3 regions of the Halochromatium sp. genome follow, and region 2 is predicted to be linked to each of the others. Evidence: predicted binding sites of a transcription regulator. Region 2 holds the regulator's gene; each other region holds the start of a gene.
What was found. Region 2 encodes sigma-54, which starts transcription at its own class of promoters, with help from an activator protein. Its sites were predicted from a motif close to TGGCANGNTNCNTGCTT; they were not measured.

Region 1 (3,890 bases), on a different contig from region 2:
TCCGCGCTCATGCGGCCTCCTTGGCAATCGCCGCAGGGTCAGCCATCGGGAAGCCGAGCGCCTCCCGGCTCTGATAGTAGGCTTCGGCGACGGCGCGGGCCAGTGTGCGCACCCGCAGGATGAATCGCTGCCGCTCGGTCACCGAGATGGCGCCGCGGGCATCAAGCAGATTGAAGGTATGTGACGCCTTGAGCACCTGCTCATAGGCCGGAAGTGGCAGGCCAGCCTCGACCAACGCGGTACTTTGCTGCTCACAGGTATCGAAGAGCGCGAACAGCGAGCCGATCGCGGCATGCTCGAAGTTGTAGGCCGACTGCTCGCGCTCGTTCTGCAGGAAGACGTCGCCATAGGAGACGGGCCCGGTCGCGGAGTCGGTCCAAAGCAGATCGTAGACGCTCTCGACGCCCTGCAGATACATGGCGATGCGTTCGAGTCCATAGGTGATCTCACCGGTCACCGGCCGGCATTCAAGCCCACCGACCTGCTGAAAATAGGTGAACTGGGTGACCTCCATGCCATTCAGCCAGACCTCCCAGCCCAGACCCCAAGCGCCGAGCGTCGGTGACTCCCAATTGTCCTCGACGAAACGGATATCGTGGACCAGAGGATTGATGCCGAGCTCGCGCAGGGAATCGAGATACAGCCCTTGGATCAGCTCCGGTGAGGGCTTCATCACCACCTGGAACTGATAGTAGTGCTGCAGCCGATTCGGGTTCTCACCATAGCGACCGTCCGTCGGGCGTCGTGACGGCTGAACATAGGCAGCGTTCCAGGGCTCCGGGCCAATCGCTCTCAAGAAGGTGCCGGGATGGAAGGTGCCTGCACCGACCTCCATGTCGTAAGGTTGCAGGATGACGCAGCCCTGGCGACTCCAGTAGCGCTCAAGTTTGAAGATCAGCTCCTGAAAACTGATGCGATCGGCCGACTGATTGCTCAAGGCGGGCTCCGGCGTCTGCTAAAAACCCGACAGTATAGCGATGTCGCACCTGATCGGACCACAGCATCTGCTGCGGTTTCGAACGCCTGGCCCCGCTATACTCCGCGCCAACCGACGCTTTACTCGTTGACGCGCATCAGGACGTCCCCATGGATACGACTGCACGAGAGGCCCGAGCCAGTGCGATCAAAACCACGACCACGGTCGGTGCAGTGGTCAACCTGCTGCTCTCGGTGGTCAAGATCGCAGCTGGGTGGATTGGCCAGTCACACGCCTTGATTGCCGATGGCATCCACTCCCTCTCCGACCTCTTATCCGATGCCTTGGTCTGGCTGGCGGGGCACAAGGCCGCGAAAGGACCCGATGCCGAGCATCCATACGGCCATGGACGCTTCGAGACGGTCGCGACACTCGCGCTGGGCTTCCTGCTTATCGCCGTCGCGATCGGCATTGCCTGGGACGCGACCGAGCGTCTGTTCGAGCCCCACGCCCTGTTGCGACCCGAGCCGATCGCCCTCTATGCCGCAGGTGTTTCGATCTTGGTCAAGGAGGCGCTGTACTGGTACACCCGCGCCTATGGGCTTCGGGTGCGCTCAGACCTGCTCATGGCCAACGCCTGGCATCATCGCTCTGACGCCATCTCATCAATCGTCGTCTTGATCGGTGTTGCGGGCACCCTAGCTGGATTGCCCTATCTCGACTCGGTTGCCTCGGTCATCGTGGCCGTGATGATCGCGAAGATCGCCTGGGACCTGGGCTCGGATGCGACCCGCGAGCTGGTCGATACTGCATTGAGTCCCGAGCGTCTGCGTGAGATCAGCCAGATCATCCGCCGCAGCACCGGGGTTCGAGACGTCCATATGCTCCGCACGCGCACGATCGGCGGCAGCGCCTCAGCAGATGTCCATGTGCTCGTCGATCCTGACATCAGCGTCTCTGAAGGGCATGCTATCAGTGTGCTCGTCCAACAGCGGTTGATGGAGACGATCGACCGGATGTCGGATGTCACGGTGCATATCGACCCCGAGAACGACGAGACCGCTGTTCCCACCAAAGACCTACCGATGCGCACCGAGGTGATCGAGCGACTCGACCAACATTGGTCTCAGATCCCCGAGGCGATGACGCGCAAACGTCTCGTACTGCACTATCTGGACGGTGCAATCACGGTCGACGTGTTCTTCCCCCTGCGAACCTATACCGACAAGCCCGCTGCGCGGCAGTTGCGCGAGCGGCTACGCACTGCGCTCGAGGATGACCCCTGCTTTGCAGACGTCCGCGTCTATTTCGGCTGATATGTGCCCCCTTTTGGTGCGCGCCCGGTTCGCGTATGGTCTATTCGGGTGCGCTCGCTCGCTGAGCCTGACCGTCGTTCGCTGCAGACTGCACACAACAGCGCAAGGCGGACTGATGGCACGTAACCTGCTTGACCGATGCCGCTAGCCGTTGTGCGACCCGAGCCTAGGCTCCGCCTGCGCCTACACCAAGCTCAGCGATCGATCGCCTGATTGATCGCCTGCGCACCCTGGGCTAGGAGCCTAGCGCCCACCTAGCGTCACAACCCAAATTCTCTGCCCAAGACCAATAGCGGGAGATTTCGCAGATGTCCGCCACTGACGTGTTGAAAACCATCAAAGACGAGGACGTAAAGTTCGTCGACCTCAGGTTCACGGATACTCGAGGCAAGGAGCAGCACGTCTCGCTGCCGGCCCGCGTCGTCGACGAGGCGCTGTTCCAGGACGGCAAGATGTTTGACGGCTCGTCGATCGCGGGCTGGAAAGGCATTGAGGCCTCAGACATGGTCTTGATGCCCGAGGCCTCAACCGCAGTGCTCGACCCCTTCTCCGACGAGAAGACGATGATCGTCCGTTGCGACATCCTCGAGCCTGCAACGATGCAGGGCTACGAGCGTGATCCCCGCTCGGTCGCCAAACGCGCCGAGGCCTATCTGGCGTCGACCGGTGTGGCCGACACCGCGTTCTTCGGTCCTGAGCCTGAATTCTTCGTGCTTGACGACGTGCGCTGGGGCATCAGCATGGCCGGGGCCTTCTACAAGGTCGACTCCGAAGAGGCCGAATGGAACTCGGAGCGCGTCTTCGAAGACGGCAATATGGGCCACCGACCGGGCGTTAAGGGCGGCTACTTCCCGGTCCCGCCGGTCGACTCGCTCAATGATCTGCGCGCCGCGATGTGTCTGGCGATGGAAGAGATGGGCGTCCCAGTCGAAGTCCATCACCATGAGGTTGCCACGGCTGGCCAGTGCGAGATCGGCACCCGCTTCGACACCCTGGTCAAGCGTGCCGACATGAACCAGATCCTAAAATACTGCGTGCAGAACGTCGCTCACGCCTACGGTAAGACGGCGACCTTCATGCCCAAGCCGCTGGTCGGCGATAATGGCAATGGCATGCACGTTCACCAGTCGCTCGGCAAGGATGGCCAGAACATCTTTGCCGGCGACAAGTACGGCGGCCTCTCCGAGACAGCGCTCTACTACATCGGCGGCATCATCAAGCATGCGCGTGCACTGAACGCCTTTACCAATGCGTCCACCAACTCCTACAAGCGGTTGGTTCCGGGCTTCGAGGCGCCGGTCATGCTGGCCTACTCGGCCAAGAACCGGTCCGCCTCGGTGCGCATACCGCACGACGCCAACCCGAAGGCCACCCGCATCGAGGTGCGCTTCCCGGATAGCACGGGCAACCCCTATCTCTCCTTCTCCGCGATGATGATGGCCGGTCTGGACGGCATTCAGAATAAGATCCATCCCGGCGATGCGATGGACAAGGATCTCTACGACCTGCCGCCCGAAGAAGAGAAGGCGATCCCTCAGGTCTGCTACTCTCTGGATCAGGCCCTCGATGCACTCGATGCCGATCGCGAATTCCTCACCGCGGGTGGCGTCTTCACTGATGACGTGATCGATGGCTACATCAAGCTGAAGATGGCAGAA
Region 2 (17,831 bases):
TTTGGGCATCTTGGACTCCGCTCTGTTGCGGCAGTTGGCAAGTCTATCGGGAAAGCAGAGTACGTTGACTCGTCGGATCGCTATTCAGCGCGCAGCGCGGCACGGTAGGCGCGAATCGCGTGATAGGTCGTTGGCTGATCGAGAAAACTGTTGAGCTGGTCGAGGTCTATGCCGGGAAGCACGCGGCTCTTCTGTGCGGGCTGGTAACGCTGATCACAGAGCACAAAAGACTGCAGCAGACCATGCTGCCAAAACCAGACTTCAGTAACATCGAGCTTGCGATAGATCTCGAGCTTGTCCAGACCGCCGGACGTCCAGGTGACCTCAATGGCCAGCTGAGGCCGATCGGCATCCGCTTCACCAAGGATGAAGCATTCGTCTGGCTCAATCGCGCGCCCGTCAGGCTCGGACTCCAGCGTCCAGCTGCCGAGCGTACGGAATGGGATCTCGCGCTCTAGGCAATAGGCCTCGACGAGGCGCCCAAGCAGCGACTTAATGGCCTCGTGGCTCCGTGACGGACTCATGATCTCGACCTCACCGTTGAGGTAACAGAGCCTCGGCGTCGAGTGCTCGCCGCGCATGGCGAGCAGATGCGTGAAATCAGCCCAGTACAGTGCATGTAAACGCACGATGTTGTCGTGCTCGAGCCGGTGCGGCTGTTCAATGCTGAGTGCGAGGTTTCCCATGCGAGACGGCCCTCAAGGTCAGGTCTCGGAACGAGCGATGATCACCCCTAAAACCTAGCCGCTGCGTCGAAAACCTGCAAGCAGCGGATCGGTCTTCGCCGTCCACTGACCACAGCGCGCCCCTCCACTGCTGACCGACAGCGATGTCTTCCTGCGCGACTTCTGCCTACGCGCTTGCCCAAGGCCGCAGTCAGGTCGATCCTCATGGCCTTTCAGAAACCCTGCAACAGGCAGATTGCGATACAAGACGACGGGGAAGATTGACATCGTTCTCGGGTATGCTTGCGCCTGCTATGGACCTGCTCAACGCTCTATTCCGCTCCCCGCCGTGGGAGGCTGTGCGCATCGGCCTGCATCTGGCGTTCGGCCTGGCATTGCTGTTCTGGCTGTGGCAAGCCTTGAAGCTGGGTCATGCGGTGCCGCTGCGGCATCTGGCCAAGCCGCGCGCTTGGCTGTTGCCGGCGAGTGCGCTGATTACCCTGGCGCTGACCGCCATCCTCGCTTATCAGGCCACTTGGCAGCTTGGAGGCACGGCTCGACCGCAGTTCATCGCCTTCATGCAATCGCATGATCGGCGCCAGTTCAATCCTGCACACTGGATTCAGCGTGGTCGTATCTTAGACCAGAGCGGGCAGGTCTTGGCCGAAAGTCGCAATCGAGACGGTGCTGCCGAGCGCGTCTACCCTTTTGGGCCGATCTTGTCGCATGCGGTGGGCTATGCCGATGCGCGCTTCGGTCTTAGCGGGATTGAGGCCATCGCCAATCGAGCACTGAACGGGTCGACCTTGGATAGCCTGGATGACTGGAGCGAGCTTGGGCGGCAGCTGCTCACACAGAGCAAGCGTCCACGGGGGCAGGATCTGGTCAGCACCTTGGATGCAGGCCTGCAGCAGTTGGCGGTCGAGAGGCTGGCGGCAGCAAAGCCCGTTGGTCGCGGTGCGGTGGTGATGCTGCGTCCTGCTGACGGTGCGGTACTGGTGATGGCGAGTGTCCCCGGCTTCGACCCAAATCAGCTGCAACCGAGTCTGTTCAGCGGTGCTGATCCGACGACGCCGCTCTTGAACCGCGCCACGCAGGGGCAGTATCCACCCGGGTCGACCTTCAAGGTGGTGCTTGCCGCCCAGGCATTGGAATCCGGCTTCAGGGGTCGCCTGGATTGCCCGGCGAATGGCTACACCACCTCAAGTCGGTATCGGCCGATCCGCGATCACGAGTATTACGAGGCGCAGCGCTCGGGTCGGTCTTGGGCCGGACATGGGGCACTCGATCTGACTACGGCGTTGGCCAAGTCATCGAATGTCTTCTTTGCGCAGCTCGGCGTGCTGGCTGGCCATGCAGCACTGCAGAAGACCGGTCAACGACTGCTCTTCAACCGCTCGATTGCCTTTGTTGGCGGGCCTTCGGGGAGGATGCAGCTACAGTCCGCGCAGCTCGAGCCGATCCCTGAGCGCGATCGCTATGGCTTGGCTCAGGCGGCGATCGGTCAAGGCCGAGCGACCGCGACCCCGGCCTATATGGCCCTGCTCGCGGCCGCCATCGCCAACGAGGGTGTTGCGATGCGGCCGCGTCTGCTGCGCGATACGCAGCCTGAATCACTCACGCGCTTCATGAGCGCCGACACCGCGCGACGGCTGCGGGTGATGCTGAGACAGGCCGTCAGCGAGGGCACCGGCAAGGGCATCGAGACCCCTGGGCTCGAGATCGCCGGCAAGACCGGAACCGCCGAGAACCCCCAAGGCCCCTCGCACAGCTGGTTCATCGGTTTTGCACCCGCCTCCGCGCCGCGCTTGGCCTTTGCCGTATTGGTCGAGCATGGCGGTTATGGCTCGACCGTGGCCGCACCGATCGCACGCGATCTCCTGCTCAAGGCCGCCGAGCAGGGCCTGTGATGAGCCGTCTCTTGAATGGGCTAGGCGGCTGCGCTAGCGATCGGGATCGGGATCGACTCGTGGTGCTTGGCGAGAGCACCCGGCCAGATTGGCTGGGCAGCTCATGGCGTTGTCGCCGTGGTCGTGGAGCATCCGGACGCTGTGGTTTGACGCCTAGCAGCGGGACTCGGCTGGTCTTGGGTATTCGCCGGGTCTAGTCATGGCTGGCCGTGGCACACCCACCAGCCTTGGAGATTTCTGGCAGCTTCGCGCACCGGAGCGCCAGCTGCTGCTGTGGGCGTTGCTGATTGCGCTGCTGGGGTATCTGATGCTTTTGGGCGCTCGGCCGAAGGATGGGCTGGAGGTGCAGCTCAGTGCCCTGATTCCCTTTCTGATCTTGGGTGGTGCCTTCCTCAGCGCCCATCTGCTGCTGGTGCTGGCGCGCTTTCGCGGTGATCAGCTGCTGCTGCCGGTCACGGCGCTGCTCAGCGGGATTGGCCTGATCGCACAGTCGCGCACCGGGCTCTTCGCCTCGGTGATCTCGGGCTCGATCTCAATCAGCCTTGAGAAACAGATTCTGATTCCCCTCGGGGTGGCCTTGATGCTCAGTATCGCCATCGCTGGCCGTCAGGGTCGCTACCGTCTTGCCGCGCGTGCAACCTGGCTCTGGGCGGGACTCTCGCTGCTGCTGGTCGGTCTGGTGCTGGCGACTGGCCAACGCTATCGCGGCGCCGTCTACGGACTGGGCTTCATTACGCCGACCGAGCTGCTGAAGCTGACCATGGTCTTGTTCACTGCCGGATTCATCGATCAGCACTTGAAGCCGCTCAGCCGTTGGCGCAGTCTGCTGCCGCCGCTGCGCCGGCTCTGGCCACTGCTGCTGGTCTGGACGCTCCTGCTGGCAATGCTCTTGCTGCAGCGTGACCTCGGGCTGGTGCTGATCCTGGGACTCATGCTGCTCGCGACCTTGGCCGCCGGCACCAGGCACCTAGGCTATCTGCTCTATGGCTTGGTCTTGGGTGGCGCGGCCGGTGCGGCCCTGCTCAGCCTCTTCAGCCATGGACAACGTCGCATCGAGGTCTGGCTCAACCCGTTTTCTGATCCGACCGGAGCGGGTTGGCAGGTCTTGCAAGGCCTGTCCGGAATGTACGCCGGCGGACTCTGGGGCGAGGGCTTTAGCGAGGCGCGTCCACGCTACACGCCGATCGCAGAATCAGACCTCATCTATTCCGTCTGGGCGGAAGAGTTTGGGTTCGCTGGCAGCCTGCTGTTACTGCTGCTGTTCGCGGTGTTGTTGGTGCGTCTGCTGACCCTGGCCGCACGAGCGCGCACGCCCTTCGGGCTGATGGCTGCCACCGGCGTGGGAACTGTGCTCAGCGTGCAGACGCTACTCAATATCGGTGGCGTGACCAAGGCCTTGCCACTGACCGGTATCACGCTGCCGCTGATCAGCCACGGCGGCAGCAGCCTGCTGACGGTCTTTATGAGCCTTGGGGTCGTGCTCGCGATCTCCGATGGCGAACCGGTCAAATCAAGGACCAAGTCCTCGGCAGCAAAGACACCCAAAGCCACCTCATCAGGCCGCGCACCAGCGACCGGCCAGCGTCAGCGCTCCCAGAGGCGCAAATCAGAACCGCCTACCGAACAGCCGCGTTAGAAACTGTCCATCGGCTTCTTTCCGATTTCAGCACCAGTGAAAGTCGATCATCAGGAGCTAGAAACTAGACGCCTATTCCGCATCGGCATCCAACGACAATCCGGGGTCGAACAGTGCTCAGTCCTCGTCGAGTAGCTCAGCAAGGGCATCGAGCAGCGCCGCATTCTCGTCGGGCGTGCCGACGGTGATACGCAGGCAGTCGGTGAGCATGGGGTGAGCGCCATCGAGGTTCTTGATCAGGATGCCGCGCTCGCGCAGACCGCTGAAGAGTGAACCAGCGCGCCCAGAGGCGGTGCGGACCAGAAGGAAGTTGGCCTCGCTCGGGAAGACCTGGAGTCCGCGTTGGTCGCTGTCGAGCCCTGCGAGGGCATCGGCCAGCCGGCTGCGCTCGCTGCGGATCATCTCGGTCTGCTCGTCGAGGACGTCGCGATGACGCAGCGCAAACTCGGCACTGACCTGACTCAACACGTTGATATTGTAGGGAAGCCGCACCTTGTCGATCTGCGCGATCCAGGGTACTGGACCGGCAAGATAACCGAGTCGAAGACCAGCCAGCCCCATCTTCGAGACCGTCCGCATGACCAGCAGATTCGGCCATTCGCCGAGCCGCGGCAGGAAACTGGCATTGGTGAACGGTGCATAGGCCTCATCGACGATGACCAGGCCCGGGCTCGCTGCGATGATCTGCTCGATGGCGGTCGGATCGAACAGGTTACCGGTCGGGTTGTTCGGATAGGCGATGAAGGTCAGTCGGGGCTGGTGGCGCTCGATCGCGTCGAGCGTGGCGTCGAGATCGAGTGAAAAATCACTCGCGCTCAGATTGACACCGACATACTCGAGTCCGGCGAAGAGCGCGATCATCCGATACATCACGAAGCCCGGATCGAGTGACAGCAGGCTGGGACATCCGGGCGCTGGCCCAGCTAATGATCCAGCTTCCGATCGCTGGTTATCGTCTGCATGGCGCCCGGGTGCGGCAACGGCGAGGGCCAGCATCTGGATCAGCTCGTCGGAGCCGTTGCCGAGCAGCAGATCCATCCCGTCGGGGATCTGCATCGCCTCTCGCAGGGCCGCGTGTAGCGCGTGCGCCTGCGGGTCGGGATAGCGATTCAGCTCGGCCTCCCGCAATGCGGCTAGCCAATCGTCGCGCAGATCGTCGGGCCAGCGGTAAGGGTTCTCCATCGCGTCGAGCTTGATCAGACCAGTGGCGTCTGGCACATGATAGGCCTTCAGCGCCTGCAGCTCGGGGCGGATCAGTTTCTCGACCAGGTCATTCATGTGGATTGTCTGGACCGCGGTACTCGGCTGAGCGGGCATGGGCGGTCAGCCCCTCGCCGCGCGCGAGGGTTGAGGCGGTATCAGCGAGCGCTGCCGCACCGCTCGCCGAGGCCTTGATCAGGCTCGAGCGTTTCTGGAAGTCATAGACCCCGAGCGGCGATGAGAAGCGCGCGGTGCGCGAGGTCGGCAGGACGTGATTCGGCCCAGCACAGTAGTCGCCCAGCGCCTCGGCGGTGTAGCGGCCCATGAAGATGGCGCCGGCGTGGCGAATCTTCCCGGCCAGCGCGTCAGGGTCGGCAACCGAGAGCTCAAGATGCTCGGGGGCGATGCGATTGGCGAGCTCAGCGGCCTCATCCTGGTCGCGGGCAAGGATCAGCGCGCCCCGTGCGCTTAGGGCCTGCGCGATGATCTCGCTGCGCTCCATCTGCGGGATCAGCCGCTCGATGCTGGCAGCGACCTGGTCCAGATATCCCGCGTCCCAAGCGATGAGCATCGATTGCGCATCCTCGTCGTGCTCGGCCTGTGAGAACAGATCCATCGCAATCCAATCCGGATCGGTCTCGCCATCGCAGAGGATGAGGATCTCTGAGGGGCCGGCGACCATATCGATGCCGACCTGACCGAAGACCGCGCGCTTGGCCGTGGCGACATAGATGTTGCCCGGACCGACGATCTTGTCACAGGCCGGCACCGTCGCGGTCCCATAGGCGAGGGCGGCGATGGCTTGGGCACCGCCAATGGCAAAGGCGCGGTCAACCCCAGCGATCTTGGCCGCCGCCAGGACCAGCTCATTGAGCTCGCCGCTTGGCGTTGGCACGACCATCACCAGCTCCGGGACACCGGCGACCTTGGCCGGCAGCGCATTCATCAGCACCGACGAGGGATAAGCCGCCTTGCCGCCAGGCACATAGAGTCCGACACGATCGAGCGGGGTGACCTTCTGGCCAAGCAGGTTGCCTTCGGCATCGGTGAATTGCCAGCCCTGCAGTCGCTGATGCTCGGCGTAGGCGCGGATACGCTCGGCAGCGGTCTCCAGCGCCTGGCGTTGAGCGGGTGGGATGCGCTCCAGTGCCTCGCTGAGCCGGCCATGATCGAGCTCGAGCGCGGCGACGTTCTCAGGGTGCCAATGGTCGAAACGTGCGGTGTACTCGATGAGCGCGGCGTCACCGCGCTGACGCATGTCGGCGATCACCGTCTCGACGGTCTGCTTGACGCCGGCATCGGAGACCGACTCCCAGGCGAGCAGGGCGTCGAGCCTGGCGTCGAAATCCGCGTCGGTCGTGCTCAGTCGGGTGATAGTGGGGTGGACGATCTGGGTCATGCTTCTGTGCTGTGCTATTGAGTCTTCATCGGCCTACCGCCGTTTGGGCCTCGACCGCGGCACGCAGGGACTCGACCAGCGCAGTCACCCGCGCGTGCTTCATCTTCCACGAGGCCTTATTGACGATCAACCTTGAGCTGATGTCGCTGATGTGCTCGATCGGGACCAGCCCGTTGGCCTTGAGTGTATTCCCGCTCTCGACCAGATCGACGATCAGATCGGACAGACCCACCAGTGGTGCCAGCTCCATCGAGCCATAGAGCTTGATGATCTCGACCTGCTGGCCCTTGGCGGCGAAGTGGCGCTCGGCACTGCGGACGTACTTGGTCGCGATCCGCAGCCGGCCGCGTGCAGGCGGTGGCACCAGCGCCGTATCGGGCCGGCCAGCGACCATCAGCCGACAGCGGGCGATACGCAGATCGAGCGGCTCGTAGAGTCCTTCGCCCCCATGCTCGAGCAGCACGTCCTTGCCAGCAACGCCCAGGTCCGCGGCGCCGTATTGCACGTAGGTGGGCACGTCGCTGGCACGGATGATGACCAGCTTAACGCTGGGGTCGGTGGTATTCAGGATCAGCTTGCGGCTGGTCTCCGGGTCTTCAGCGGCCTGGAGCCCGGTGGCTTCGAGCAAGGGTAGGGTCTGCTCGAAGATGCGTCCCTTTGAGAGCGCGATGGTGAGCCTTTGGTCGTCGGACATGGATAGGGTCGCTCTCGGCAGCAGGACGAGTTAGGGTCGAACAGCAAGGGGCCAGGCGGCATCAGTGCACGCGTCGGATCACAGCACCAAGCGCGGCGAGCTTCTCTTCAATATTGTCGTAGCCGCGATCGATATGGTAGATTCGATCGATCAATGTATCGCCTTCCGCAACCAATCCGGCGAGCACCAGACTGGCCGAGGCGCGCAGATCGGTGGCCATCACCGGCGCCGCGGTTAAACGCTCGACGCCGCGGCAGATCGCGACATTGCCTTCGATGCGGATATCGGCACCCATGCGCTGCATCTCCAGCGCATGCATGAAGCGGTTCTCGAACACCGTCTCTTTAACGGTCGCACTGCCCTCTGCGATGCTATTCAGCGCACAGAACTGCGCCTGCATATCGGTCGGGAAGGCTGGGTGTGGGGCAGTCTGGATGTCGACTGCACTGGGCCGTTTGCCTTGCATGTCGACCTCGATCCAATCCTCCCCCAGGCTCACCTGCGCGCCGGCCTCGCGCAGCTTCATCAACACGGCATCAAGCAGGTCGGCCCGGGTGTCAAGCACACGCACGCGTCCGCCGGTCATCGCCGCGGCGACCAGATAGGTGCCGGTCTCGATCCGGTCTGGCATGACCCTGTAGTCGGTTCCGCCGAGCCGCTCGACGCCCTGGATGCGGATGGTATCGGTGCCGGCGCCGCTGATCTGCGCCCCCATCCGATTCAAGAATTGCGCGAGATCCACCACTTCGGGCTCGCGCGCGGCATTCTCGAGCAGGGTCTCGCCGTCGGCGAGCGCAGCGGCCATCATCAGATTCTCGGTGCCGGTCACGGTGACCATGTCCATCACAAAGCGTGCGCCGCGTAAGCGCTTAGCGCGCGCATGCACATAGCCGTTCTCGACCCGAATCTCGGCGCCCATCGCGCGCAGCCCCTCGAGATGGATGTTCACCGGACGAGCACCGATGGCGCAGCCGCCAGGCAGCGAGACATCGGCTGCGCCGAAACGCGCCAACAGTGGTCCCAGTACCAGGATCGACGCGCGCATGGTCTTCACCAGCTCATAGGGCGCTTCGACGCTGCTGACCTGGCGGGCATCGGCCTGAATGCCCATGCGCTCATCAACCGTCAGCTGCACCCCGAGTCGCCCGAGCAGCTCCATCGTCGTGGTGATGTCGCGCAGATGCGGCACATTGGCGAGCGAGCAGATGCCATTGGCCAGCAGCGTTCCGGCCATGATCGGCAGGGCCGCGTTCTTGGCGCCTGAGGCACGGACCTCGCCGATGAGCCGCGGACCGCCGGTGATCAAGAGCTTATCCATACTGCTCAGCCTCGATCCCGAGCAATCCTTCCACATTCGAGAGCGCGGCAATGCGCGCCAATGACTCCGGCCAGCGACGGAATGCGATGCTGATGCCATCGCGACCGGCCTGATCGACCCAGTCCAGCAATAGCGCAATGCCGGCACTGCTGCTGCGCTCGATCTCGCCTAGGTCGATCTCAATCGTTACCGGCTCGCCATCGGAGCCGCGGGTCCGCATGGACTTCAGCAATCGCTGGCCTTCCCGTGCAAGGGCCGGCATCGTGCTGAGCGTCAGCGATCCGCTCAGTGCGAGCCTATTCGATCCGACCTCTTTGAGCGTCGATGACAGCTCTTCGGCCATCGGTCGTGCAGTCTGAGGAGGCAAAGCGCTAGGCACCGCGAGCTGTCTTTGCACGCAGCTGCTCGATCAAGCCGTCGATTCCCGAGGTCGCAATCGTGGTGCGGAATTGACCACGATAGTTGGAGATCATGCTCACGCCGTCGATGACCACGTCGTAGACCTTCCAGCTGCTACCGCGCTCGAGCAGGTAATAGTCGATCGGGATCGGCGCTGCGCCGGGCGCTCGCACCTCGGTCGGGACGACCACGGTCCCTGAGCGTGTGCCGGGGCGTGCGGCCTCATAGACGATGTCCTGACCCGAGTACTTCATGATCGATTTGGCATAGGTGCGCACCAGCAGATTGCGGAAGCTCTCGACGAGCTGCTGCTGCTGCTCTGGGCTCGCGTTCCGCCAATCACGCCCAACAGCCAGCCGGGTCATCTGCTCGAAATCAAAATGGGGTGCCAGGATGCTGTCGACCAACTCGTTGATGAGCTGCGGCTTGCGCTCGACCTCGGCTCGACGGCTCTCGAGCGCGCTGAGCATCTTGTCGGCCGTACGCTCGACCAGCTGAGTTGCGGACTGTTCAGCGCCAATGGCGCCTAGGGGCATTGCTAGCAACAGGATGCCAGCCATCAGAAGTGCTCTCATTCGCCACCCTCCTCTGCTTTGCTTAGGAGAAATTGTCCGATCATCTGTTCAAGTACCAGGGCCGACTGCGTGAATTCGATACGATCGCCATCGCCAAGCGAGTCCGGGCTGCCTCCCGGGTCGAGGCCAATGTACTGCTCACCGAGCAGTCCGGCGGTGTAGATGTTGGCAAAGGTGTCAGTTGGGATCTGATCGTAGCGGTCCTCGATGCGCAAGGTGACCAGGGCCTGATAGGTCTCTTGGTCGAACCCGATCGCTTCTACCCGCCCCAGTCTGACACCGGCCATGGTGACAGGTGCTCGTACGCGCAAGCTGCCGATATTGTCGAACTTGGCCGTTAGGCTGTAGCCCTCACCGACCGTCGCCATGCTTAGGTTACTGACACGCATGGCCAAGAAGAAGAGCGCGACGAAGCCAAGCGCCATGAAGGCACCGACCAGGATCTCGCTTAGGCGGATACGCGCCATGGCCTTAGCCTCCGAACATCAACGCAGTAAGAATAAAATCCAGCCCCAAGACCGCGAGCGCGGATTGCACCACGGTGCGCGTGGTGGCGCGACCGATACCAGCCGAGGTTGGCGTTGCGTCATAACCTTCATAGAGCGCGATCCAGGTCACGACCAGACCAAAGACCAGGCTCTTGATGACGCCGTTAACAAGATCTTCATCGAAATCGATCTTATTCTGCATCTGGCCCCAGAAGGCGCCGTCATCGACGCCAAGCAGCCCGACGCCGACGAACCAGCCGCCGATCACGCCAACCGCGCTGAACATGGCCGCGAGCAGCGGCATCGAGATCAGACCGGCAAAGAAGCGTGGCGTCAGAACCCGCTTGACCGGGTCTACGGCCATCATCTCTAGCGCGGAGAGCTGCTCAGTCGTTTTCATCAGGCCAATCTCTGCCGTCAGCGCAGAGCCAGCGCGACCGGCGAACAGCAGGGCCGTGACCACCGGGCCCAGCTCGCGCACCAGCGAGGCCGCCACCATCACGCCGAGACTCTCTGCGGCACCAAACTGCGAGAGTACATAGTGCCCTTGCAGACTCAGGACCATACCGACGAAGAGGCCAGAGACAACGATGATCAGCAGCGAGAGCACACCAACGCTGTAGACCTGCGTCAGCAGTAGGCGCGGGCGTACCAACATCGAGGGCAGGCCGCCGACGATGCTGATCAATAGCAGATGAGCACGACCAAGGCTCGCCAACATGGCGAGTCCCACGCGCCCTAGACTCGCTAGTGAGTCAAGCAATGAGGTCGCTCTCAGTGTCGCCGTCCTTGAAGCAGGTCTTGCTCCAAGGGCGGTGCAGGGTAGTGATAACGAACCGGACCATCCGGCTCGCCGTCCATGAACTGATGCACCCAGGCCGATTCGCTCGCTGCAACCTGCTGCGGAGTGCCTTCCGCCATGATGCGTCCGTTAGCGATGATGTAGAGGTAATCGGTGATACTGGCCGTCTCAGCGACGTCGTGGCTGACGACGATGCTGGTGAGACCGCTCGCATCATTGAGCTGCCGGATCAATGAGACCAAGACCCCCATCGAGATCGGGTCCTGTCCGGTGAAGGGCTCGTCGTACATGATCATCATCGGGTCCAAGGCGATGGCCCGCGCCAGGGCCACCCGGCGCGCCATGCCGCCCGAGAGCTGGCTCGGCATGAGTGACGCGGCACCGCGCAGACCAACCGCCTCAAGCTTGATCAAAACCAGCTTACGCAGCACCGATTCTGGCAATTTGGCGTGCTCGCGGATTGGAAAAGCAACATTCTCGAATACGTTTAGATCAGTGAGCAGAGCACCGCTCTGAAATAGCATGCCCATGCGCGTGCGTAGCCCATAGAGCTGGGCGCGACTTAGTGACTGGATCGCCTGCCCATCCACCTCAATCGATCCCGCGTCAGCTTGCAGTTGGCCACTGATGAGCTTCAATAAGGTCGTCTTGCCGGTCCCGCTCGGACCCATGATCGCGGTGACCCGTCCGCGCTGGATATCGAGGTCGATGCCATCGAAGATGCAGCGATCGCCATGGCAGAAGTGCAGCCCGCGTACCCGGATCAGCGGCTGATTGTCGGTAGGCCGAGACGCCTCCCTATCTGTCTGCAGCGGCGATACATGCTCTGACTGCGCTGATACCATCGAGTGAAGATCCTTGCTCGGGCCGCGACCCAAAGCAGCGCATTCTCGCGACCTGCCCCGATAGCGTCAAGGACGAGGCTGCGCTGAGCCTCGGCCATAGCCTCAGGCAAACCGCGCACCTGCGCCGTTGCCGAGCCTTGGCCCGGCCTCGTCTGGGCCGGCCTGGCCTGACCTGGCCGGGATCGCGTCAAGATGACCCGAGCCCGAATTACCCGAGCCCGAGCAGCTCGAGCAGCTCTTGCCAGTTGGCTAGGGTATCGCTGGTCGGTCGTTCGAGGATGATCAGGTTAGGCGAGCGTCCTTGGAGCTCGGTCATCCTGTTCAGCCAGACTCTTGCAGCGCGTAGGTCGCGATACAGCTTGGATGGGACCACAACGGCATAGCGCTGCTGGTCTGTCCTCAGCGCCTGCTCGGTCCGCGGGAGCTGATAGCGCAAGCTGTGATCTGCCCCGCCGCTAATCGCAGGGGCCGATGCAGGGTCCGTCAGGGCATCGAGCCAACCATCGAGCTTCGACCCCAGTAGTCGCGTCAAGGCTGACTCGTCGAGCTGGCGCGCTCCGGGTTCGACTGGGGACATCAGGGCTCGCTCGGCGGCGAAGCGAAAACCGGAGGGTACATCGTCGTGCCATTGCTCGGCCGTTTGGGCCTGGCTTGCTGTCCAGACCGCGGCCGGAAGCAGGGTTGTGCGAAAGCAATTCGCAAAGTAGCTGAGACGCCAGTCCGCCGGCAGGTCGTCAGGATAGAAGAGATCAGCGTCGGCTAGATCCCACCAACCCCGGGGGGTAACCATCGTTGAGTCGCTCATCCAGGTATCATAGGGTCAAGAGCCGCAAAGCTGTACCTGGCTCGAGAGCTCGAGCGAGAGATTGGTACCAAGCGTAGATAACGAGCCGTGGAGAGCTAGGGTGGACAGCCAGAACCAGATGACCGACTTTGAGGTGCGCGCTAGGGCGATCGAGCTCGTGATCTTTGACGTCGACGGGGTGCTCACCGACGGGAGCCTCTATCTCGGCGACGATGGCCAGGAATACAAGGCATTCAACTCGCGAGACGGTCATGGTATGACCATGCTGCGACAGGCCGGTATCACACTGGCGGTGATCACCGGACGCCAATCGGAGGTCGTGCGTATTCGCATGGAGAGCCTCGGCGTCGAGCACGTTTATCAAGGGCAGCGCGACAAGCGCCCAGCCTACGATGCGCTGCGTCAAGCCTGCGGACTCGAGCACGCACAGATCGCCTACGTGGGGGACGACGTCGTCGATCTGCCGGTGATGCGACAGGTGGGTCTGGCGATTGCGGTTGCAGATGCGCATCCCTTGGTGAAGCAATATTGCCATTGGCAGACCAGATTGTCCGGCGGTTGCGGCGCCGCGCGCGAGGTCTGCGAGGGATTGCTCGCCGCGCAGGGCAAGCTCGATGCACTCTTCGACGGATATGCCAGTCACTGATGATCCAGCACTGCTTGACGGGCTGCTTACCGACGCTGCTGGCGAGAGCCTCGACACCAGGTCGCCGTTGCCCCCGCGTTGCACGCGCTCAGCCAGTCGATCGTCTTGAGCTTCTCTTACCATGTCCTTAACGCGACGCGAGCTATTCGTCGGGATGGTACTGTTGGCTATTGGCCTGATTGGCTCCTGGCTGTTGTCCACAAGGGATAGCGACGAGGGTGCAACCGGCAGCGATGAGCGCCGTCCTGACTATGTTGTCGACGGGCTTCGCGCCGTTAGTCTCAACGCAGCGGGTGTGCCCGAGCATCGTCTTGTTGCCCGGAGACTGCGGCATTATCCGGACGATGGCAGTAGTGAGCTGGATGATCCCGTTCTGGTCGTTTATGGCGATGCTGGACCGAGCTGGTGGGCCCGCTCGGCGCAGGCATGGATCAACGAGTCTGGCGACGAGATCTTGCTTGAGCAGGACGTGCGGCTGCATCGACTCGCGACAGCGCTGTCGGCGCCGATCGAGCTGCGTACCAGTGAGCTACTGGTGCTGCCCGAGGTCGACTATGCCGAGACCGGGCGCTTCGTCGAGATCGAGCGCGAGGAGGACTGGATAACGGGGACTGAAGGCATGCGTGCCTGGCTGGGCAGCAGCATGCGCATCCAGCTGTTTGGACGCGCCCGCGCTGCGGTTGCTCCCAGTCAGTCTCCCAGTCAGCCTCTGGGTCAGGACCCCAGCCAGGCTCCGAGCCAGGCCTTGGGTCAGGCTGCTAGCGATGGCGACAATGCCGGATAAATGCACGATGAGGAAGAGGCCATGAGTCCGAAGCAACGCTCGGGTTGGATGCTGGCTGCACTGTTAGGGCTGGCGCTTGGCGCCCCGACAACCACACGCGCGCTCGAGTCTGATCAGTACCAGCCAATGTATATCGAGGCCGATGCCGCTGAGCTCGACGAAAAGCAGCTGACCAGCCTCTACATCGGTAACGTCGAGGTTACGCAGGGCAGTATGCATATTCAGGCAGACGAGGTGTTGGTCCATCACAAGCCTGACCGCCGTGCCGAGATGATCATCGCGATCGGTCAGCCGGTGCGTTATCGGCAGCAGCTCGATGATGATCCGGAGGAGGTCAAAGGACGCGCATTGCGGATGGAGTATGAGGCCGATCGCGAGGAGCTGACCCTGATCGATGAGGCGGTGCTGGTGCAAGGCGAGGATCGCTTCGCCAGCGACCGCATCGTCTACAATCGGATCACTGAGCGTGTTACCGCCGGCAGCAGCGCCCAGGGCCGCGAGCGGGTGAAGATTCGGATCGAGCCCGAGTCGGAAACTGCACCAACACCTGCGCCAGCGTCCGGAACCAAGCCAGCATCGGAGCAGTGATGCCGACGCTGGAAGCGACTGCGCTGGCCAAGACCTATCGACGTCGGCGCGTGGTCAATGGTGTCGATCTGGCCGTCGAGGCTGGTGAGGTCGTTGGCCTGTTGGGGCCGAATGGGGCCGGCAAGACCACGAGCTTCTACATGGTCGTCGGGCTCGTGGGCGCCGATGCAGGCAGGATTATCCTCGATGGCGAGGACATCACCCATCGGCCGATGCATGCAAGGGCGCGGCGTGGTCTGAGCTACTTGGCGCAGGAGCCTTCGGTCTTCCGAAAGCTCAGCGCTCGAGATAATCTGATGGCGGTGCTCGAGATGCGCAATGGCAGCACCCGCGAGGACCGCAGACAGCGCTGCGACGAGTTATTGGACGAGCTCGGCATCGCCCATGTGGCCGATTCACTCGCTCTCAGCCTCTCTGGCGGTGAGCGGCGACGGCTAGAGATCGCTCGCGCGCTTGCGGTTGAGCCCAAGGTGATGTTGCTCGATGAGCCCTTTGCCGGGGTCGATCCGATCGCGGTGGGCGATATCAAGGGCATCATTGGCCACCTACGGGATCGGCAGATCGGTGTGCTGATCACCGATCACAACGTTCGCGAGACCCTGGGCATCTGCGACCGGGCCTACATCATCAATGCCGGCCGGGTGATTGCCACCGGCGCTCCGGCCGCCTTGCTGCAAGACCCGCAGGTGCGAGCGGTCTATCTCGGCGAGCATTTTCGGCTCTGAACCAGCGTGCCGAGATGACTGGATCGACGCCCAGCGCTGCGAGTCAGCGGCCTTTTCGTCTAGACTGCGCCTCTGTATCAAGCCTTTCGTACCCAGATAGCCGCTCGGAATGAAGCAAAGCATCCAGCTTCGTCTTGGTCAGCAGTTGACCATGACGCCGCAGCTCCAGCAAGCGATCAAGCTGTTGCAGCTCTCCACACTCGACCTCCAGCGCGAGATCCAGGATGCGCTCGAGTCCAACCTGATGCTCGAGACCGCGGAGGAGGAAGAGACTGGGCGTGATCGCTCGACAGAGATGACTGGCGAGACCGCTAAGCTGCAGCAAAGTCAAGCAGATTCGGGCGTAGACGCAGAGGTTCCGGCTGAATCCAGTGCCCTGCCTGACGAGCTGGCCGTCGATAGCGAATGGAGCGATACCTATGATAGCGAGCCCCACGAGCAGTACGCTGGCCCGTCTGCCTCGCCAGGTCCAAGCTCATCTGATGATGTCGACCTGTTTGCGCAGCAATCGAGACCACAAACCCTGCATGATCATCTCGAGTGGCAGCTCGGTCTGGGGCACCTGGGGCCGCGTGATCGCATGATTGCCGAGGCATTGATCGATGCGATCGATGGTGATGGCTATCTTCGGCTCGATCCCGCCGAGCTGATCGAGACGCTCGAGCTCGAGGACCTGGAGCTCGATGAGATTGAGGCCGTACTGCATGCTATTCAGGCCCTTGATCCGGCCGGGGTCGGTGCCCGTGATCCGCGTGAGTGCTTATTGCTACAACTGCGCCAGCTGCCGCCTGATACGCCGCATCGCGCTGGCGCGCTGAAGATTTGCGACAGCCTGTTCGAGGCATTGGCCCGCAATGATCTTGACGAGATGCGTCGGCATACCAAGCTCTCGGATATCGAGCTGGGACGCGCGTTATCACTAGTCCGCTCGTTGCAGCCGCGCCCTGGATCGCTGATCAGCGACCATCGGCCCGATTACGTGATCCCCGACGTGCTGGTGCGCAAGCGCGCCGGTGTCTGGCAAGTCGAGCTAAATCCTGAAACTCAGCCTAAACTGCGGGTGAACGAAGAGTATGCGAAGCTGATCCGGCGCGCGGATGACGGTGCCGAGAATGTTTGCCTGAAGACGCATCTGCAGGAGGCCCGTTGGTTCATCAAGAGTCTGCTCAGCCGCAACGATACGGTGCTGAGGGTCGCGACCAAGATCGTCGAGCTGCAGCGCGATTTCTTCGACTACGGCGAGGAGGCGATGCGCCCGCTGATACTCAGGGACGTTGCGGACTCGCTCGAGCTGCACGAGTCAACGGTCTCACGGGTGACCACGCAAAAGTACATGCATACCCCGCGTGGTACGCTCGAGTTCAAGTATTTCTTTTCCAGCCATGTGGGCACGGCGTCGGGTGGCGAATGCTCGTCGACGGCTATCCGCGCCGTCATTCGCAAGCTGATCGCCGCCGAGACGGCGAACAAACCGCTGAGCGACAGCAAGATCGCCGGCATCCTGTCCGAGCAGGGCATCAATGTCGCGCGACGTACCGTCGCCAAGTACCGCGAGGCAATGGGTATCCCACCCTCGAATGAGCGCAAGCGCCTCTAGCTGCAGTGCTGAGTGACTGCCGCTGGAGATCGCCTGCAAACCCTGGAGTGACGCCATGCAAATCAACCTGACGGGCCATCATGTCGATATCACCGAGCCGCTGAAGGGCTATGTCGAGAGCAAATTCGAGCGCCTAGAGCGCCACTTCGATCATGTGATCAAGGTTCATGTGATCCTGAGTGTCGAAAAGCTGCGGCAGAAGGCAGAGGCTCGCATCCACATGAATGGTGCGGATGTGTTTGCCGATGCCGTTCATGAGGACATGTATGCAGCCATTGATGGACTGATCGACAAGCTTGACCGCCAGGTTCTGAAGTACAAGGAGAAACGACAGAGTCACCGGGGGTCTCCGACAAAGACGGTGGTGGAGGGTGAGCCAGTTGAACCTGAGCCGGATGAGGAGCCGCTGCACTGAGTGCTGCTGGTAAGATTGCCGTGCTCGCAGCGATGAGCTGTGAGCCTAAGCCCTGCGCCGGAGCGCGATCTGATCCGCTCCGGCATCTTTTGTTACGCTTATTTTGTTACGCTGGGGCGCTCATGTCCCTGCCCCTTGCCGTGCATCCGTCCCAACCGCGCCGATGCGATCCGGCAACGCTGTGCCCAGCGCGCAAAGACCACTTTCCTGGAGCAACGGTCGATGCTTCCCCCCAGTCTAATCACTGAGCCTCGAGCCCGCTGTCGTGTTGAGGTCACGAGCAAGAAGCGCCTATTGGAATCCCTCGCTGAGCTCCTGGCGACAGCCTGCTCGCAGTGCT
Region 3 (3,890 bases), on a different contig from region 2:
CTTAGCACAATGTGTGCCGTTTGCACTCTCCGCAGCTTACGCATGCGCTAACCGCGGTCCGTCGAAGGAGCGCCAGCGCCTGAGGCGGTCCGAGTTGAGCGCCTTGTTGGACTAATCCGCTCCCTGCACGGCGCCTGAATTCAGCACAGCCCTCGGCGACGATAGGGGATTGTATCCCCGAGGCTCAGGCAGATGGCACTGGGGCGGCGAAAACCGGCGGCGATGCTGGAGATCTGCGGGACGTAAATCGAGCATGCGTGGTGTGGTGAGCATGTTTTTTGGGTCCTTCCATCGCAGTATGACCGGTTGCCGTCGGCGTAATCGGTATTGCAGATGGGCGTTCCCTCCCGCGCTAGCAGCACTCGACCTCAAGCACCTCGAGCATCGTCTCCAGCTCGGTCTCATCCCAGCGCTCGAGCAGCTCGCGCAGGTGGTTCAGATGACAGTGGATATGATAGAGCGCATCATGCTGCGGGCCGTTGCGGCCCTCGAGCTTGGCCTCGAAGTAGCTCCAGAACGGATCATCGCGCTCACCGGCGCGCATGGCCGTGCGTAAGGCGGTGACGAAGCGCTCGGCGTTGCCATCGCAGTCGATGTCGCGGAAGCTGATATAGCGGTCAGGACGCTCGAGCACCTCAGCACCCCACCTCGGCTGAAGCCGCAGCCGCATCGTCGCTCGCGCCTTCGTTGGCAGAAAAACCATCGGCAGCGAGCAGGTCATCGATGTCGGCCTCGACGAGCTGGATAGTCTTCTTCTCGCAGTAACGCCGCTCCTTCTCGGTTGGCTCTGGAATCAACGCCCAACCGGCTGGCTCGCCGGCGGCATAGATCACATCCGAGAGCACCATGCGCTCGGTGTCGCGCGTCAGCCGCAGTCCCAGGAACAGGTACTGGCACCCGACCCGGTATTCTTTGAGGAAGCCCGGTAGCCCGAAGCCACCCATCAGCTCGGTCAGGTAGTCGACGAAGTCGGCATCCGAGGCGATATAGGTCGCATCCGGCCGCGGACTGCCAAGCGGCTTGAACAGGATCGGCAATGAGGTGTCGACCTGATCCTGCTCGATCTCCTGATAGCGATCGCCATCATAGGCGTGAATGCGGAAGCGATAATCGGTTCCTCCAATGCGCGCGATCCCGCGGATCAAGGTATGCGGGCGATCCGCGTAGGAGTCCTGCAGCTGGGTATCGCGATTGATGTCGATGACATACTGCGGTGCCAACTCGGCGAGCCAGTCATGCACCGGGGCCCGTGTCCAGCGACGCTGACCGTAGGTGCTATCGAGGAAGCGGGTCACCGCACTGCGGCCGCGCTTGAGCTCGACGTCCATCGCCGCGCGCGGGAACTCCCACATCAGCCGCTTTGACATCGGCCGACCCTTGTTCATCGCTAGAATCAGGCTATCGCTGTCGGCCGGCATCGCGGCACCAGACTCGGCATCAACAACGGACGCCAACGCGCCGGGCCCTAAATAAGGGATCAGATCACCGCGGCGCATCGCGTCGGCAAGGTCGGAAAGCTCGGCTGGCATTAGGACTCCGTCCTGAGGGCGTTGAAAGGCGATCCACTACAGGATGCAAAGGCAGTGCCAGCAACGCCCGTGCGCCGCCGAGGAGTCTAAACAGCGTCGTCCGCGCCTGCACTCAAGCCGGACATCGACCGCCCGCAACGCTTCCGAGCATGTTCGGTGACAGTGATCTTCACAACGGATCGCGACGATTCTCACTACGCACAACATTAGAGTTTAGCGGCGTGCCGTCTGCGTCGTCCGTATCGCTCAGTGCGACGGTATCGCCGTCGAATTCGAGCTGTCGCGCGTCGGAGACGGCGGTGCGATGGGTATAGCCCCCGAGATAACCACCGGATGGTCCGCGCCCTCAATCTTTGCGCACCTGAACGCCATTCTAGTCGCTGTTGCAAAGGCCGCAACGCGATGACCTTGTTCGTTTTGCGACAATCGCCGCAGCGCGACAATGCTCGCTAGCCGCTTTGCTAAGTTGCTGATCAGTCGACGATCAGGGGCACAAACACCTGTCTCGAGACTCGGTGGCACGGTCTCTGCTTCAGGGCCTCCGTCAGCACGCCCGCGCAAACGCTCAAGCCGCCGAGACCCTGTGGAATGAAGCAAAAAGACATCGCCGCGCTCTTGGACGAGCCCGCCTGTGAGCACAACACCAAGGCCAAGTCCGGCTGCGCGAAGCCCAAGCCGGGCGCGACCGCCGGTGGCTGTGCCTTTGATGGCGCCCAGATCGCACTGCTGCCGATCGGCGATGTCGCGCACATCGTGCACGGCTCCATCGCCTGCGCCGGCAGCGCCTGGGACAACCGCGGCAGCCGCTCGACCGGCCCCACCCTCTATAAGCTGGGCATGACGACCGACCTGACCGAGCAGGACGTGATCATGGGCCGCGGCGAGAAGCGGCTGTTTCACTCCATCAAGCAGGCCATCGAGAGCTACGACCCGGCCGCGGTCTTCGTCTACAACACCTGTGTGCCGGCCTTGATCGGCGACGACGTCGACGCGGTCTGCAAGGCCGCGGCCGAGCGCTTCGGCAAGCCGGTGATCTCGGTCGATGCCGCTGGCTTCTACGGCACCAAGAACCTCGGTAATCGCATCGCCGGCGAGACCATGGTCAAGCAGGTCTGTGGCGGTCGCGAGCCGGACCCGATCCCGGCCGACATCGAGCGGCCCGGCTTCAAGGCGCACGATGTTGCGCTGATCGGCGAGTACAACATCGCTGGCGAGATGTGGCGGGTGATGCCGCTGTTCGACGACCTCGGCGTCCGCGTGCTCTGCACCCTTTCCGGCGATGCGCGCTTCCACGAGGTGCAGACCATGCACCGCGCCGAGGTCAACATGATGGTCTGCTCCAAGGCCATGATCAACGTCGCGCGCAAGCTCGAGCAGGCCTTCGGCACGCCCTGGTTCGAGGGCAGCTTCTATGGCGTCGCTGATGTCTCGCGGGCCTTGCGCGACTTCGCCCGATTGATCGGCGACCCGGATCTCAGCGCACGCACCGAGGCGCTGATCGCACGCGAGGAAGCGCGCATCGATGTCGAGCTGGAGCCCTGGCGTGAGCGCCTGCGCGGCAAGCGCGTGCTGCTCTACACCGGTGGCGTCAAGTCTTGGTCGGTGGTCTCGGCGCTGCAGGATCTCGGCATGAGCGTGGTCGCGACTGGCACGCGCAAGTCGACCGGGGACGACAAGGCGCGCATCCGCGAGCTGATGGGCGAAGAGGCGGTGATGATCGAGGACGGCAACCCGCGCAACCTGCTCGATCTCTACCACCAGCAGGGCGCTGACCTGCTGGTTGCCGGTGGGCGCAACCAATACACCGCGCTGAAGGCGCGCATCCCGTTCTTGGATATCAATCAGGAGCGCGAATTCGGCTATGCCGGCTACGACGGCATGCTCGAGCTGGCGCGGCAGATGTGCCTGACCATCGAGAGCCCGATCTGGGCCGCGGTGCGCAGCGCACCACCCTGGCGCAGCGCTAGCGACGGAGCCGCGGCCGGTGCGTCTGTGGTCCATTCGCCAGACACCGAGACTGGAGCGAGCGCCGAAAGCAAGCCGGGAACCGGAGTGAACGCCGAAGCCAACACCAATGCCGCTACCGCCTCAGGCGCCAAGCAGGGTAGCGCAGCTGCCAAGCCAGCAGCGGAGGCGGCCCATGGCTGACTCCCAATCAACCCTGGCGGCAAAAATTGCGGACCCGACCCCGATAATCGCCAATTCAAACGCGGTAGCCGCGTTCGCCCAAGGCCGAATTGAAGCGGAGATTGCCCATGTCTGAGCCGACGACCCGCGTTCCCTATGGCACTGGAAAATCCCAAGATGCGCTTCGGGTTTCCCAAACGCCGACGCAACCCGGTCCCATCATCGTCAAGCGCA

Region 1: glnA (glutamate--ammonia ligase) is a predicted target of sigma-54. The motif match lies at 2,349-2,365, and genes of this name have one in related genera.
Region 3: nifE (nitrogenase iron-molybdenum cofactor biosynthesis protein NifE) is a predicted target of sigma-54. The motif match lies at 2,046-2,062, and genes of this name have one in related genera.

Annotation. Positions count from the first base shown of each region.
Region 1 is NZ_JBUDPI010000026.1:11,690-15,579, forward strand. It holds gene glyS (glycine--tRNA ligase subunit beta) at 1-11, opposite strand, end outside; gene glyQ (glycine--tRNA ligase subunit alpha) at 8-937, opposite strand; gene ACY693_RS03245 (cation diffusion facilitator family transporter) at 1,087-2,232, shown strand; gene glnA (glutamate--ammonia ligase) at 2,541-3,890, shown strand, end outside.
Region 2 is NZ_JBUDPI010000016.1:3,113-20,943, reverse strand. It holds gene ACY693_RS02215 (YajD family HNH nuclease) at 1-9, opposite strand, end outside; gene ACY693_RS02210 (Uma2 family endonuclease) at 81-686, opposite strand; gene ACY693_RS02205 (peptidoglycan D,D-transpeptidase FtsI family protein) at 980-2,575, shown strand; gene ACY693_RS02200 (FtsW/RodA/SpoVE family cell cycle protein) at 2,775-4,211, shown strand; gene ACY693_RS02195 (pyridoxal phosphate-dependent aminotransferase) at 4,329-5,489, opposite strand; gene hisD (histidinol dehydrogenase) at 5,482-6,810, opposite strand; gene hisG (ATP phosphoribosyltransferase) at 6,836-7,504, opposite strand; gene murA (UDP-N-acetylglucosamine 1-carboxyvinyltransferase) at 7,566-8,822, opposite strand; gene ACY693_RS02175 (STAS domain-containing protein) at 8,815-9,165, opposite strand; gene ACY693_RS02170 (MlaC/ttg2D family ABC transporter substrate-binding protein) at 9,194-9,796, opposite strand; gene mlaD (outer membrane lipid asymmetry maintenance protein MlaD) at 9,793-10,263, opposite strand; gene mlaE (lipid asymmetry maintenance ABC transporter permease subunit MlaE) at 10,268-11,047, opposite strand; gene ACY693_RS02155 (ABC transporter ATP-binding protein) at 11,059-11,931, opposite strand; gene ACY693_RS02150 (hypothetical protein) at 12,140-12,721, opposite strand; gene kdsC (3-deoxy-manno-octulosonate-8-phosphatase KdsC) at 12,855-13,382, shown strand; gene lptC (LPS export ABC transporter periplasmic protein LptC) at 13,504-14,166, shown strand; gene lptA (lipopolysaccharide transport periplasmic protein LptA) at 14,188-14,754, shown strand; gene lptB (LPS export ABC transporter ATP-binding protein) at 14,754-15,479, shown strand; gene ACY693_RS02125 (RNA polymerase factor sigma-54) at 15,589-17,076, shown strand; gene hpf (ribosome hibernation-promoting factor, HPF/YfiA family) at 17,132-17,491, shown strand; gene ACY693_RS02115 (PTS sugar transporter subunit IIA) at 17,714-17,831, shown strand, end outside.
Region 3 is NZ_JBUDPI010000321.1:172-4,061, reverse strand. It holds gene cowN (N(2)-fixation sustaining protein CowN) at 353-634, opposite strand; gene ACY693_RS15790 (SIR2 family protein) at 636-1,529, opposite strand; gene nifE (nitrogenase iron-molybdenum cofactor biosynthesis protein NifE) at 2,118-3,677, shown strand; partial or broken gene ACY693_RS15780 (nitrogenase component 1) at 3,785-3,890, shown strand, end outside.